Regions from separate parts of the Actinoplanes ianthinogenes genome, predicted to be linked through region 2. Evidence: riboswitches for the same ligand, from Rfam matches in the RefSeq annotation. Region 2 holds a riboswitch; the other holds the start of a gene.
What was found. A riboswitch is a leader RNA that binds a small molecule or an ion and turns the genes downstream of it on or off. The one in region 2 is predicted to bind glycine.
Positions count from the first base shown of each region.

Region 1: it holds a riboswitch for glycine, as region 2 does, so the genes downstream of both, gcvP (aminomethyl-transferring glycine dehydrogenase) here and gcvT (glycine cleavage system aminomethyltransferase GcvT) in region 2, are expected to answer to the same signal.

Region 1 covers NZ_AP023356.1:284,226-291,136, reverse strand. The annotation lists gene Aiant_RS01415 (nucleotidyltransferase domain-containing protein) at 1-154, opposite strand, end outside; gene Aiant_RS01410 (hypothetical protein) at 294-1,115, shown strand; gene mgrA (L-glyceraldehyde 3-phosphate reductase) at 1,497-2,456, opposite strand; glycine riboswitch at 2,544-2,634, shown strand; gene gcvP (aminomethyl-transferring glycine dehydrogenase) at 2,712-5,519, shown strand; gene Aiant_RS01395 (DUF5999 family protein) at 5,610-5,810, opposite strand; gene Aiant_RS01390 (chorismate-binding protein) at 5,933-6,911, shown strand, end outside.
Region 2 covers NZ_AP023356.1:444,404-451,314, reverse strand. The annotation lists gene Aiant_RS02165 (methyl-accepting chemotaxis protein) at 1-1,380, opposite strand, end outside; gene Aiant_RS02160 (MarR family winged helix-turn-helix transcriptional regulator) at 1,614-2,063, shown strand; glycine riboswitch at 2,116-2,219, shown strand; glycine riboswitch at 2,224-2,304, shown strand; gene gcvT (glycine cleavage system aminomethyltransferase GcvT) at 2,337-3,377, shown strand; gene gcvH (glycine cleavage system protein GcvH) at 3,390-3,749, shown strand; gene Aiant_RS02145 (L-serine ammonia-lyase) at 3,789-5,078, shown strand; gene Aiant_RS02140 (glycoside hydrolase family 12 protein) at 5,116-6,237, opposite strand; gene Aiant_RS02135 (IPT/TIG domain-containing protein) at 6,329-6,911, opposite strand, start outside.

The DNA.
Region 1 (6,911 bases), 160 kb from region 2:
GGTGCGTCGGCGGTTTGTCCAGCCGCCAGAAGTCCCTGGTCGGCGCGGCATAAACCCCGCGCCGGTCGTGGTCGCTGTCCGGCCCGTCCAGCCCATAGGCCCGGGACCCGACCACCACGGCCAGGATCGTGTGCTTCTCGACAAGCCCCGTCATGCCCGCGAACGCTACTGATCCCACCGCGAAGGCGCGCGTTCTTTTCCGCCTTGAGCACTGGCCCGTCTCGGTCGGCGCAGCATCGCCCGGCTCGGGCCGGGGCGTCCGATTCGCGTGCCGACATTTATGATCTTCACTCATGTCTGACCGTGATGCCGCCGTGCCGGGCATCGCCGACCCGGCGTCGGCCGACACCGCGCCGGACGACGCCGTCCTGACCGGGATTGACCACGAGCTGTCCGCGCCCGTGGTGAGTTCTCCGAGCACCGACGGGCGCAACCCCGATGCGAGTGCTGGGATGGGTTCCGGCGAGGGCGAGGGCGAGGGCGAGGGCGAGGGCGAGGGCGAGGGCGAGGGCGACGGCGAGGGCGACGCCTACGGCTACGGCTACGGCTACGGCGAGGATGACGGCGAGCAGGCGACGCCGGGGCCCGTTATGGACTCTGATGCCACCACGGTCGAATCCGGCACCGGCACCGGCGACGACGCAACAGAGAACGCTGATGGCGCCGGCGGTGACGCCTCGGAGAACGTCGCCGCGGAGGATGCGACCAGCGCCCGGGCGCCGGAGAACGCTGACGGCGACGAGGCGGATGATGGGAGGTTTGCCGAGGTCGGGCAGTGGCCCCGCGGCGGCTTGGACCGGCGGCGGGATCTGCTGGCCTATTTCGGGGTGCCGTTGATGACGCTGTTCGCCGTGCCGGCCATGGTGCTGTTGTGGGGAGTGATGATCCTCGGTCATGGCACTGAACCGCCGGCCATCTGCGACGAGGTCCTCCCGGTCAACGGTTGCGGGGAGGTCACCTGGGTCGTGGTGCGAGTGCACGTGCTCGGCTTTCTCGGCCTGTGGGCGCTGCTTTGGGCGTTGCCCTGGTGGCGCGGCTTGCGCACGCCCCGGGTGCTGCTCGCCGTAGCGGCCGCCGTCTTCCTTTTCGCCGGCCTGCTTCGCCTCGCCGCCTGAGGGCCGCGTTTGCCGCGCGGGTATATCCGCCTGAGGGCCGCGTTTGCCGCGCGCGTACATCCGGCTGAAGGCTGCGTTTACCGCGAGGGTATATCCGGATATATCCGCCCCAGAGTCGGCACGAGACACCCCACCTGTAGACAACACGAGGCACTCAACCAAGCAGTACTGATCTCGGGAGTCATGGGCCCGGGTTTGATCTCCGGAACCAGCCGCGGACGTCGCCCTTCCGGGTCGGGCGTTCGGGACGCGCCAGCGTCCTGCCCGTCCCGGAAGGGTCCCTGGCGGGAGCGACGATCAGTGATCAGCGCGGCCCGAGTCAGCAAGAATTTGATCTTGATCGGACGAGCCCGCCACCTCCAGGCCGCTCCCGGCGGTACGTCAGAGGTCCAGGACCGTCCCGTCGATGTCGCCGAGTTCGGCGTCGCTGAGCGACAAATTGTCCAGGGCGGCGATGTTGTTCTCCAGCTGCTGGACGCTGGACGCGCCGATGATCAGGCTGGTCATCCGCTCGTCGCGCAGGGCCCACGCGAGGGCCAGCTGCGCCAGCGACTGCCCCCGCCGCTTGGCGATGTCATTGAGGGCGTGCAGCCGTCCGAGGGTCTTGGCGTCGAGTGCCTCCTCGTTGAGGAACACGCTGGTCCGGATGCGGGAGTCGTCCGGGATGCCGTTGAGGTAGCGGTCGGTGAGCAGACCCTGCTGCAACGGGCTGAACGCGATGCAGCCGGCGCCCGCGTCGGCCAGGGTGTCGAGCAGCCGGTCGTGTTCGATCCAGCGGTTCAGGATCGAGTACGACGGCTGATGGATCAGCAGCGGCGTGCCCAGGTCGCGCAGGATCGCGGCGGCCCGCGCGGTCTGCTCGGACTTGTAGTTGCTCAGCCCGACGTAGAGCGCTTTCCCGGAGCGCACGATGTGGTCCAGCGCGCCCATCGTCTCCTCGAGCGGAGTGTCCGGGTCGGGCCGGTGGTGGTAGAAGATGTCGACGTAGTCGACGCCGAGCCGCTTCAGCGACTGGTCCAGCGAGCTGACCAGGTATTTCCGCGAGCCGAAGTCGCCGTAGGGGCCGTCCCACATGGTGTAGCCGGCCTTGCTGGAGATGATCATCTCGTCGCGGTGCTGCCGGAAGTCGGCCGCCAGGATCCGGCCGAAGTCGGTCTCCGCGCTGCCGGGCGGCGGCCCGTAGTTGTTGGCCAGGTCGAAGTGGGTGACGCCGAGGTCGAAGGCGCGGCGGACGATGTCGCGCTGGCGGTCGGCGGGCCGGGTGTCGCCGAAGTTGTGCCACAGGCCCAGCGAGATGGCGGGCAGCTTGAGGCCGCTGCGCCCGGCGCGGCGGTAGGTCATGGACTCGTAACGATCAAGAGCAGCGGAATACGTCACACGCCCAGCCTAGGCATTCCGATCTTGACGGGGTCCACTGGTAGGTTGGGAACCAGCCGCGCGGGAGAGACCTGCACATCCAGGCGCCGAAGGGGCAACTCCTCCCCGGAATCTCTACAGGCAAACGGACCGCGCGGGCAGGCGACTCTGAAGTGCCCTTTTCGTGGGTATGACAGAGGGGGAGGGCTTTGTCAGCCTTCTCAAGCCTTGGAGTCGCCCATGACGTCGTCATTCACCCATCGGCACATCGGCCCGCAGGCCGATGAGCAGGCGGAGATGCTCAAAGCGATCGGGTACGAGTCGCTCGATCAGCTGATGGACGCCGCGATCCCGGAGTCGATCCGGTTCCACGGCGCGCTGGACCTGCCGGCCGGCGCCGGCGAGGAGGAGACGATCGCCGAGCTGCGTGCCATCGCCGGCCGCAACACGCTGGTCACCCCGATGATCGGGCTCGGCTACTACGGCACCCACACGCCCGCGGTGATCAAGCGGAACGTGCTGGAGAATCCGGCGTGGTACACCGCGTACACGCCGTACCAGCCGGAGATCAGCCAGGGCCGCCTGGAGGCCCTGCTCAATTTCCAGACCGTGGTCACCGACCTGACCGGGCTCACCACGGCGAACGCGTCGATGCTCGACGAGGCCACGGCGGTCGCGGAGGCCATGACGCTCGCGCGCCGCGCTTCCAAGGTCAAGAGCTTGGTGTACGCGGTGGACGCCGACACGTTCCCGCAGACCCTGGCCGTGCTGCGCACCCGGGCCGAACCGCTGGGCATCCAGGTCGAGCTGGTCGACCTGGACACCGAGCAGCTGCCCGAGGAGTACTTCGGCCTGCACCTGCAATACCCCGGCGCGTCCGGCGCGGTCCGCGACCACGCCGCCCTGATCGAGGCCGCGCACGCCAAGGGCGCCCTGGTCACGGTCGCCGCCGACCTGCTCGCGCTGACCCTGCTGCGGGCCCCGGGCGAGATCGGCGCGGACATCGCGGCCGGCACGACGCAGCGCTTCGGCGTGCCCCTGGGCTTCGGCGGCCCGCACGCCGGCTACCTGGCGGTGCGCGGCGGCCTGGAGCGCAGCCTGCCCGGCCGCCTGGTCGGGGTGTCGAAAGACGCCGACGGCGCTCCGGCGTACCGGCTCGCGTTGCAGACCCGCGAGCAGCACATCCGCCGGGAGAAGGCGACCAGCAACATCTGCACCGCCCAGGTCCTGCTCGCCGTGATGGCCAGCATGTACGCGGTCTACCACGGCCCGGCCGGCCTGCGCGCCATCGCCAAGCGGGTGCACGACCACGCGCTGACCCTGGCCGGCAGCCTCACCGCGGCCGGCATCGAGGTCGCCCACCGGGCGTTCTTCGACACGGTCACCGCGGTGGTGCCCAGCCGCGCCGAGCAGATCGTGGCGGCCGCCGCCGCGAACGGTGTGGATCTGCGGCTGGTCGACGCCGACCGGGTGTCGATCTCGACCGACGAGACCACCACGGCCGCGCACGTAGAAACCGTGCTCGCCGCCTTCGGCGCCACCGTCGCCGAGCCCGCCGTCTGCGGCGCCAAGGCGCTGGCCCGGACCAGCGACTACCTGCACCACCCGGTGTTCAACACCCACCACTCCGAGACCGGCATGCTGCGCTACCTGCGCAAGCTCTCCGACCGGGACTACGCGCTGGACCGCGGCATGATCCCGCTGGGCTCCTGCACGATGAAGCTGAACGCCACCACCGAGATGGAGGCGGTCACCTGGCCGGAGTTCGCGAACATCCACCCGTTCGCGCCGGCCTCGCGGACCGAGGGCTACGAGAGCCTGGTCGGCCAGCTGGAGGCCTGGCTGGCGGAGATCACCGGGTACGACGCGGTCAGCGTCCAGCCGAACGCCGGCTCCCAGGGCGAGCTGGCCGGTCTGCTGGCCATCCGCGGCTACCACCGCTCGCGGGGGGAACTGCACCGCGACGTCTGCCTGATCCCGTCCTCGGCGCACGGTACCAACGCGGCGAGCGCGGTCATGGCCGGCATGCGGGTCGTCGTGGTCGCCTGCGACGAGAACGGCAACGTCGACCTGACCGACCTGGCCGCCAAGATCGAGAAGCACCGCGACGCGCTGTCGGCGATCATGGTGACCTACCCGTCCACCCACGGTGTCTACGAGACCGGCATCGCCGAGCTCTGCGAGCGGGTGCACGAGGCCGGCGGCCAGGTCTACGTCGACGGGGCCAACCTGAACGCCCTGGTCGGTTTCGCCAAGCCGGGCAAGTTCGGCGCCGACGTCTCGCACCTGAACCTGCACAAGACGTTCTGCATCCCGCACGGCGGTGGCGGTCCCGGCGTCGGCCCGGTCGCGGTCCGCGCCCACCTCGCCGACTTCCTGCCCGGCAACCCGCTGGAGCCGGGCGACCACCACGCGGTCTCGGCCGCCGCGCACGGCTCGGCCGGCATCCTGCCGATCTCGTGGGCGTACGTGCGGATGATGGGCCCGGACGGCCTGGCTCAGGCGACCGCGACGGCGGTGCTGGCGGCCAACTACGTGGCGGCACGGCTGCGCGAGCACTACCCGGTGCTCTACGCGGGCGAGCACGGCCTGGTCGCGCACGAGTGCATCCTCGACCTGCGGCCGATCACCAAGGCCACCGGCGTCAGCGTGGACGACGTGGCGAAGCGGCTGATCGACTACGGCTTCCACGCGCCGACCATGTCGTTCCCGGTCGCCGGCACCCTGATGGTGGAGCCGACCGAGAGCGAGGACCTCGCGGAGCTGGACCGGTTCTGCGACGCGATGATCGCCATCAAGGGCGAGATCGACCAGGTCGCCGCGGGCGTCTGGCCCAGGGACGACAACCCTCTCGCGAACGCGCCGCACACCGCCTCGGCGGTCGCCGCGGACGAGTGGTCACACCCGTACCCGCGCTCGGTGGCCGGTTTCCCGGAGGGCGTGGACCGGACGGCGAAGTACTGGCCGCCGGTGCGCCGCATCGACGGGGCGTACGGGGACCGGAACCTGGTCTGCTCCTGCCCCTCGCCGGAGGCGTTCGAGAGCTGACGATCGCCGGTCGTGCGCAGGTCGCGGTCCACGGATCGCGGCCTGCGCCGTCTTCGGTAAACGGGGCGCTCGTTTTGTTACTCTCAGTGACTAAGCAGCGAGGGCGTGGACTGCCGGACCGCGGTGCGGCTCGATGGTCGTACCGTCCGGAAGGAGCTCTCCGGTGTCCTCGAAAACGATGACGCCGTTGCAGAGCAGGCTCCAGCCCTGTTCGCAGAAGGTCGCCACTGTGCGGGCGGCCTCGCGGTCGATGGCGTCGGCTGGAGGGCAGGGGGTTCGGTGCTGGCACATCTTGGGTTTACTCCGGTCGGGGGCTGTGTGAAGGCTCACAAAGTCGGGGTCGAACGTTACCTCAGATCGAACGAGAACGGTTCACTGCGGTGACGGCATCGGCCCGCGGTTTCGCCGTATCGATGGTCCACGCGCAGGGGTCCGGTGACCACTCTCCGGCACCTCCTCCCGGTGCTCCGCCGGCGGCTCCGACCGCCTGCCATGCCCGTCACCATGCGTTACGTGTCTTCGAGTGGCACCGGGGTGATTCCGGTGACCCTGCCGAGCTTCTGACCGGGTTTCTCGGAGACAACGGACTAGCGGTGCGAAACCTTGGCCGTTCGGATGACAAATCTCAACCGGACGGCTATTCCGATATTTGCGGAGCGTCGCTGTACGTATCCGCGGATGCCGGATGCGTGATGATCAACGCCACTCCGGGCGGCCCCAGTCCGGTCCCTGTGGTTCCGGACGTGTACGCCGTCGTCTGGGTACACACCAACCGGGGTGCTCCCGGTTCAGCTCAGCATGAACCGGGCTGGCAACTGCACCCCTGGCAGGCCAGCTGGACCCCAGAACAGCACGCGCACGCCGTTGAGCAGGTCCGCGAGGCGATCGGGCGGGGCGACGTCTACCAGGTCAACGTGGTCGGGCACGCGGCCGCGGCGTACGTCGGAAATCCGACCGCGGCCCTGCGCCGCGTCGCGGCCCTGCCCGGCGCCAAGTACGGCGGCGTCCTCGGCGACGCCGAGGGACGCTGGGCGCTCGCCACCGCCTCGCCGGAGACCCTGGTCGAGGTCCGCGACGGCCGGGTGCTCACCCGCCCGATCAAGGGCACCCGCCCGGCCACCGAGGCCGGGCGCCGGGACCTGCTCGCCTCCGCGAAGGAACGCGCCGAGCACGTCATGATCGTCGACCTGGAGCGCAACGACCTCGCCCGGCTGCCCGGGACCGGGCCGGTGCGCGTCGACGAGCTGTTCGCGGTCCGCCGATGGTGTGGTCTCTGGCAGGCCGAATCGGTCGTCTCCGCGCCCCTGGACGGCGATGTCGGGCTCGCCGACCTGCTCCGCGCGGTCTGCCCCGGCGGCAGCGTCACCGGCGCGCCGAAGCTCGCCGCCCTCG
Region 2 (6,911 bases):
GACCGCCGAGGCGATCGTGGTGGTGTAGTCGCCGACCCGCCCGATCACCTCGGTGATCTCGCCGATCGCCTCGCCGGCGTTGTTGCTGGACAGCTGGATCGCGCTGATCCGGGCGGTGATCTCGTCGGTCGCCTTCGCCGTCTGCTGGGCCAGGTCCTTGACCTCGCCCGCCACCACGGCGAAGCCCTTGCCCAGCTCGCCGGCCCGAGCCGCCTCGATGGTGGCGTTCAGCGCCAGCAGGTTGGTCTGCTCCGCGATCGCGGTGATCAGCCGGACCACGTCGCCGATCTCCGCGCTGGCCACGCCCAGCTCGGCGACCTGCGCGGTGGTCCGCTGCGCGACCGAGGTGCCCTGCTGCGACACCTCGGCCGCCTGCGCCGCGCTGGAGGCGATCTCGGCGATCGAGGCGCTCATCTGCTCGGCGCCGGCCGCGATGGTCTGCACCCCGGTGTTGATCTCCTCGGAGGCCGCCATGGCCGTGTTGGCCCGTTCGGCGGCCTCGGCCGCGCCGGTCTGGAGCTGCGTGCTGATCGTGGACAGCTCGTCGGAGGCGGACGACAGCGTGACCGCCACCTGCCCCATCTGGTCCACGCTGGTGCGGACCGCGGCGATGCCGGTGTCCAGCTCGGTCGCCATCCGGCCCAGCTCGTCCCGGCCGGTGACCGCCGCCGTCACCGTCAGGTCCCCGGCGGCCAGTGCCCGGCTGACCCGGCCCACCGCGTCGAGCGTGCTCATGATCCCGCGGACCACCAGGACCGCCAGCGCCAGCGCGGCCGCCACCCCGATCACCAGGACCACGATCATCTGGTTACGCGCGGTGTGGTAGTCGGCCGCCGTCTCGGCTCGCTTCTCCTGCGCCACCCGCGTCTCGATGCCGACCAGCTCGGTCAGGGCGGCCTGCGCCGCGTTCAATGCCGGTCGTGCGGCCGTGTCCCGGGCCTTCTGGAATCCGTTCAGGTCGCCGGCGGCGGCCAGCGGCACCAACTGCTCCTCGCGGGCCTTGCGCAGCGTGACCAGGGCGGTGCGGAACCGTTCGACCGCCGCCTCCCGGCCGGTCATGTCGGTGGCGGTGTAGTCGGCGAAGGCCTTGTCGGCGTCGGCGTCCGCGGCGGCGATGGCCTGCTTGTCGGCCTCTCGCGCGGCCGGGTCATGACTGATCAGCAGGCTCATCAGCTCGCTCCAGGAGCGTTGCACACCCTGACCGACCACGCCGAGCTGGGCGATCGGCACCAGGTTCTGGCTGTACAGGTACTCCGCCGCATCAGCGGTGGAGTGCAGCCGGACCAGGCCGAGCAGGCCGACCGCCATCGCGGCCAGGGCCGCCACCAGCACCGCCGTGTACAGCTTCAACCGGACCGACAGGTCGTTCAACCAGCGCATGTGAACCCCCCGCATGCTCCCGCCCGGCGGCAACGCCGTCGTGACCGCCCGCAGTCGGGATCCACTGTTCCTATCGGCGGTAACCAGACGCTCCTTACCCCTAACGTCCCGTCTGGGTTAAAGGCGGACTTTTGGGGCAGGGCCGACCCGGTCGAGGGCGGGGCAACGGCGGCGGCCGGCGTACGAAAGGATCTGGAAGGTTTCACCCGTGCCGCCGTGATGAGGTCTTCCCCATGAGCGACGAGAGTCGTGGATCGCAGCTGCTGCCGGTGCTCGCGCAGCTGGTCCGTTTTCTGCGGCAGCTGGAGGGCCCGGACAACCCGAGCTCGATCGCGCTCTCGGTGCTGCGCCGGCTCAGCGACGAGGGCCCGGCGCGGGTGACCGACCTGGCCCGGCTGACCCGGGCGTCGCAGCCCGGGATGACCCAGCTGGTCGGCCGGATGGAGCGGTCCGGGCTGGTCCAGCGGGTGCCGGACCCGAACGACGGGCGTGGCGTCCTGGTCGGCGCGACGCGGTCCGGGCGGGACCTGCTGGCCCGCACCTACGCGCACTACGCGGCGACGCTGGACGGCATGTTCGCGCGGCTGGAGCCGGCCGACAGCGAGGCGATCATCAGGGCGTTGCCGGCGCTGGGCCGGCTGGCCGCGGCGGGGGAGAAGGGCGACACGGCCAGTGGATCTTGATGGCTCCGGCGCGGCCTGATAGCTTCCGAAGCACAAAAGAAGACTTCGCCGCGACGCCGCTGCGGGAGAGCACTCGTCCGCTGGGAAGCGAGACGGGTCGCCGAAGGAGCAAATCTCCCTCAAGAATCTCTCAGGCACACGTACCGCAACGGTCAGGCGACTCTGGAAAGTCAGCTCCCGTGAGCTGCGCCCAAGGTGCAAGCCGCCCCCGGCGGTGAACCTCTCAGGCCCCATGACAGAGCGAGGGAGGCCGACTGTCAAGGAGCCTCCCTGTTGCGACGCACCGCGCTTCACCACGTTCATCAGCGTCTCGGCGCCTCATTCACCGGGTTCGCCGGCTGGGAGATGCCGGTCCGGTACGGCAGCGACGTCGCCGAGCACCACAGCGTACGGAAATCGGTCGGGCTCTTTGACCTGGGCCACATGGGACAGATCGAGGTGAGCGGGCCGGAAGCGGCCGCCTTCCTGGATTACGCCCTGGTCGGGCGGCTGTCGGCGGTCGCCGTGGGGCGGGCCAAGTACACGATGCTGTGCCACACCAACGGTGGCGTGCTCGACGACCTGGTCGTCTACCGGCTGGAGCCGCAGCGGTTCCTGGTGGTGGCGAACGCCGCGAACGCGCCGATCGTGATCGCGATGCTGGGGGAGTACTCCGGTGGGTTCGCGGTGACGATCACGGCGCTGGACCGGGCGCTCGTCGCGGTGCAGGGGCCGGACGCCGTGCGGGTCGTCGGGGAGCACGCCGACCTGCGGTACTACGGGATCAAGGCGGAGCGGCTGGCCGGCAAGGACGTGCTGCTGGCCCGGACCGGGTACACCGGCGAGGACGGGTTCGAGATCTACTGCGCGAACGCGGACGCCGAGGCGATCTGGGAGTGGGCGCAGGCGGCCGGGGCCCAGCCGGCCGGGCTGGCCTGCCGGGACACGCTGCGGCTGGAGGCCGGGATGCCGCTGTACGGGCACGAGCTGACGGTGCGCACCACGCCGTTCCACGCCGGGCTGGGCCGGGTGGTCGCGCTGGACAAGTCGGACTTCGTCGGTGCGGCGGCTTTGCGGACGGTCACGCCCGAGACCGAGCTGGTCGGGCTGGTGACCAAGGGGCGGCGCTCGCCGCGGGCCGGCCACGCGGTGCTCGACGCGGTGACCGGGGCGAAGGTCGGCGAGGTGACCAGCGGGGCGCCGTCGCCCACGCTCGGGCACCCGATCGCGCTGGCCTACGTGGCCCGGGATCGCGCCGGCGGTTCCCTGGTGGTCGACGTCCGCGGGACCCGCGAGGCCGCCGAGATCGTCTCCCTGCCCTTCTACAAGCGATAGCGAGGTCGGACCATGCGTTTCACCAAGGATCACGAATGGCTGACCGAGGAGGAGATCGCCACGGTCGGGATCACCTCGTTCGCCGCGGACGCGCTCGGTGACGTCGTCTTCGTCGAGCTGCCCGAGGTGGGCACGGTGGTCAGCGCCGGCGACCCGGCCGGGGAGATCGAGTCGACCAAGTCGGTGAGCGAGGTCTACGCCCCGGCCGACGGCGAGATCGTCGAGGTCAACCAGGCGGTCGTCGACGATCCGGCGCTGATCAACTCGGATCCGTACGGCAAGGGGTGGCTGTACCGGCTGCGGATCAGCGGGACGCCGGTGACGCTCTCCGACGTCGAGTACGAGGCGCTGATCGCGGGGGAGACGTCGTGATACCTCAGTTCGCCGGGGCGCGGGCCGATGGGCGGGGTCATGGCTGTCTCGGTCTTTGACCTCTTCTCCGTCGGCATCGGGCCGTCGAGCTCGCACACCGTGGGGCCGATGCGGGCCGCCCGGATGTTCACCGCGCATCTCGACTCCCGGGTGAGCGGGGTGCGGGCGGAGCTGTTCGGGTCGCTCGGGGCCACCGGGCACGGGCACGGGACGCCGCGGGCGGTGCTCCTGGGGCTGATGGGGCACGATCCGGAGACCGTGGACACCACGCTGGAGCCGCCGGCGGACGGCCGGATCGGCTCGCTCGACGTCGACCTGGTGCTGCACCGGCGGCGGGCGTTGCCGGAGCACCCCAACGGGATGATCTTCACGGCGCTCGGAGCCGGTGGGGAAGAGCTGTTCAGCAAGAAGTACTTCTCGGTTGGCGGCGGATTTGTCGTAAGTTCGATGATAAATCCGGACAAAACGGCGGTGGCTTATCCGTTCTCCTCCGGGGCCGAGCTGCTGGAACTCACCCGGACGACCGGGCTGTCCATCTCGCGGATCATGCTCGTCAACGAGGGCGCCTGGCGCTCGGCGGACGAGGTGCGGGAGGGGCTGCTCGGCATCTGGAAGGTGATGCACGAGTGCGTGTCCGCGGGACTGGACGCCGAGGGCGTGCTGCCCGGCGGGCTGAAGGTGCGGCGCCGGGCCGCGGCGACCGCCCGCCAGCTGCGCGCCGCCGGGGACCCGCAGGTGCACTCCATGGAGTGGCTCACGGCGTACGCGATGGCCGTCAATGAGGAGAACGCGGCCGGAGGTCGCGTGGTGACCGCGCCCACCAACGGCGCCGCGGGGATCATCCCGGCCGTGCTGCGGTACTACCTGGACTTCGTGCCGGGCGCCTCGCCGGAGGGCGTGGTCCGGTTCCTGCTGACGGCCGGCGCGATCGGCCTGCTGTTCAAGGAGAACGGCTCGATCTCCGGCGCCGAGGTCGGCTGCCAGGGCGAGGTCGGCTCGGCGTGCGCGATGGCGGCGGCCGGGCTGGCCGAGGTGCTCGGCGGGACGCCGGAGCAGGTGGAGAACGCCGCGGAGATCGGCATGGAGCACAACCTGGGCCTGACCTGCGACCCGGTGGGCGGGCTGGTGCAGATCCCGTGCATCGAGCGCAACGGGATGGCGGCGGTCAAGGCGGTCACCGCGGCGCGGATGGCGCTGCGCGGGGACGGGAAGCACCACGTGTCGCTCGACAAGGTCATCAAGACCATGAAGGAGACCGGCGCGGACATGAAGATCAAGTACAAGGAGACGTCGCGGGGCGGGCTCGCGGTCAACGTCATCGAGTGCTGAACCCGGTCCGGCAGCGATGCCGGACCGGGTCGCCGGGTCAGGCCCGGGTGCAGGCCGTGCCGTTCAAGGTGAATCCGGTCGGGGCGGTGAACGAGCCGCTGTAGGTGCCCTGGAAGCCGAACGACGTGCTGGCGCCGGCCGCGATGCTGCCGTTGTGGCTGACGTTGCGTGCCGTGATCGCGCCGGACGTGCCGCTCAGCGTGGCGTTCCAGGAGCCGGTGACGGACTGGCCGGAGGGCAGCGTGAAGCCCAGACTCCAGCCGTTGATCGCGGCGCTGCCGGTGTTGGCCACCGTGACGTCGGCGGTGAAGCCGGTGTTCCAGACGTTGGTCGCGTAGGTGACCCGGCAGGCCGCCGAGCCGCTCGGCGGGCTGGACGGCGGCGGCGAGGACGGGGATCCGCCGCCGTTGACCGCCGCGGAGAAGTTGGTGACGGCCAGGCCGGTGCCGCCGATCCACGGCTCGAAGCCGGCTTGGATGCTGGTCAGGTACCACGAGTTGGTGACCGAGCTGCGCGTCTTGGTGTCGTTGATGAAGTCCAGGACGCTGAAACTCCAGCTGGCGATCGGGGACGGCGCGACGTAGGAGACGACGGCGTTGGAACCGTTGCTGCCGGTCCACACCTCCCAGGTGCGCCCGCCGATGGTGGCCGTGGCGGTCCGGGAACCGATCGGCTGGATCGAGCCCTGCCGGTTGAACCAGATCATGATCTCCTGGGCGTTCACGCCGTCCTTCTTCGGCGACGGGTCGAGCCAGATGTCGTAGGCCGCGTCGTAGGTGGCGCCGGAGACGTAGTTGTAGCTGATGCTGCTGGTCGCGCTGCTGATCTGGCTGACCTGCATGGGCAGGTTGGTGCCGGGCGAGCAGTTGGTGTAGTGGCAGCCGTAGAAGACGGCCGGGTACGACACCGGGGCGCCGCTGGTGCTGCCGACGCCCTGCTGGGTGGTGATGGCGAAGCCGGTGCTGGTGACGTTGATGCACTGCTGGGCGCTGGTGCCCCAGCGGTTGTTCATCACCACGTAGCGGCCGCCGATGGTGGTGGAGCCGTACTGCTCGCAGATCTGGGTGTCGGCCTGGGCCGGACCCGCCGCGATCACTCCGGTGATCGCGGCGGCGGCCAATACGCCCGCGGCTAACAGGGCGCGGAGGGAACGGGTCATGGGGGAACTCCTTCTCAAGCGAAGGTGGGAGCGCTCCCAGCGGACGTTACCTCAGATTGATGTTCGTCGAAAGTTACGGGAGTGTTGCCGGTCAGTCCAGGTCGCTGTACGCGAAGATCGCCGCGACCGAGAAGCGGCTGGCGACGCCGGTGCTGGAGGTGAAGGAGACCCAGGTCGTGCCGGGCTGGCTCGCGACCGGGACAACGCACTGGTACGCCGTGGCCGACCCGGTGCCCTGCGCGGTGCACTCGGCGGCCTTGTCGCCGAACTTGAAGTTCTTCGCCGCCGCGACGTCGCCGCCGGCCACCTTCACGGTCACCTTCGAGCCCCCGGCGACCACGTCGCTCCTGGCCGACAGGCTCACCACCACCGGCACGTAGCCGACCGTGGCCGGGGCGCCCGGCACCTCGTCGTGCAGCAGCGTCACGCCGGCCGACGGGGCGTTCGAGGCCGGCAGCGCCACCCTCACGTGCGTGGCGTCCACCCAGGTCACCGTGGCCTTCGCGTCGCCGACCCGGGCGGTGATCGCCTCGGCCGTGAAGTCCTTCTGCGTCGCCCCGGCCGTGCCGCCGGTGACCTTGAGGGTGACCGTCCCGCCGCTGGCCTTGGCGACCGTGCCGGCCGGAACCTCGATGCCGAGCGGTGACCGGTAGTCGACCGTCGCCCGGCCCGTT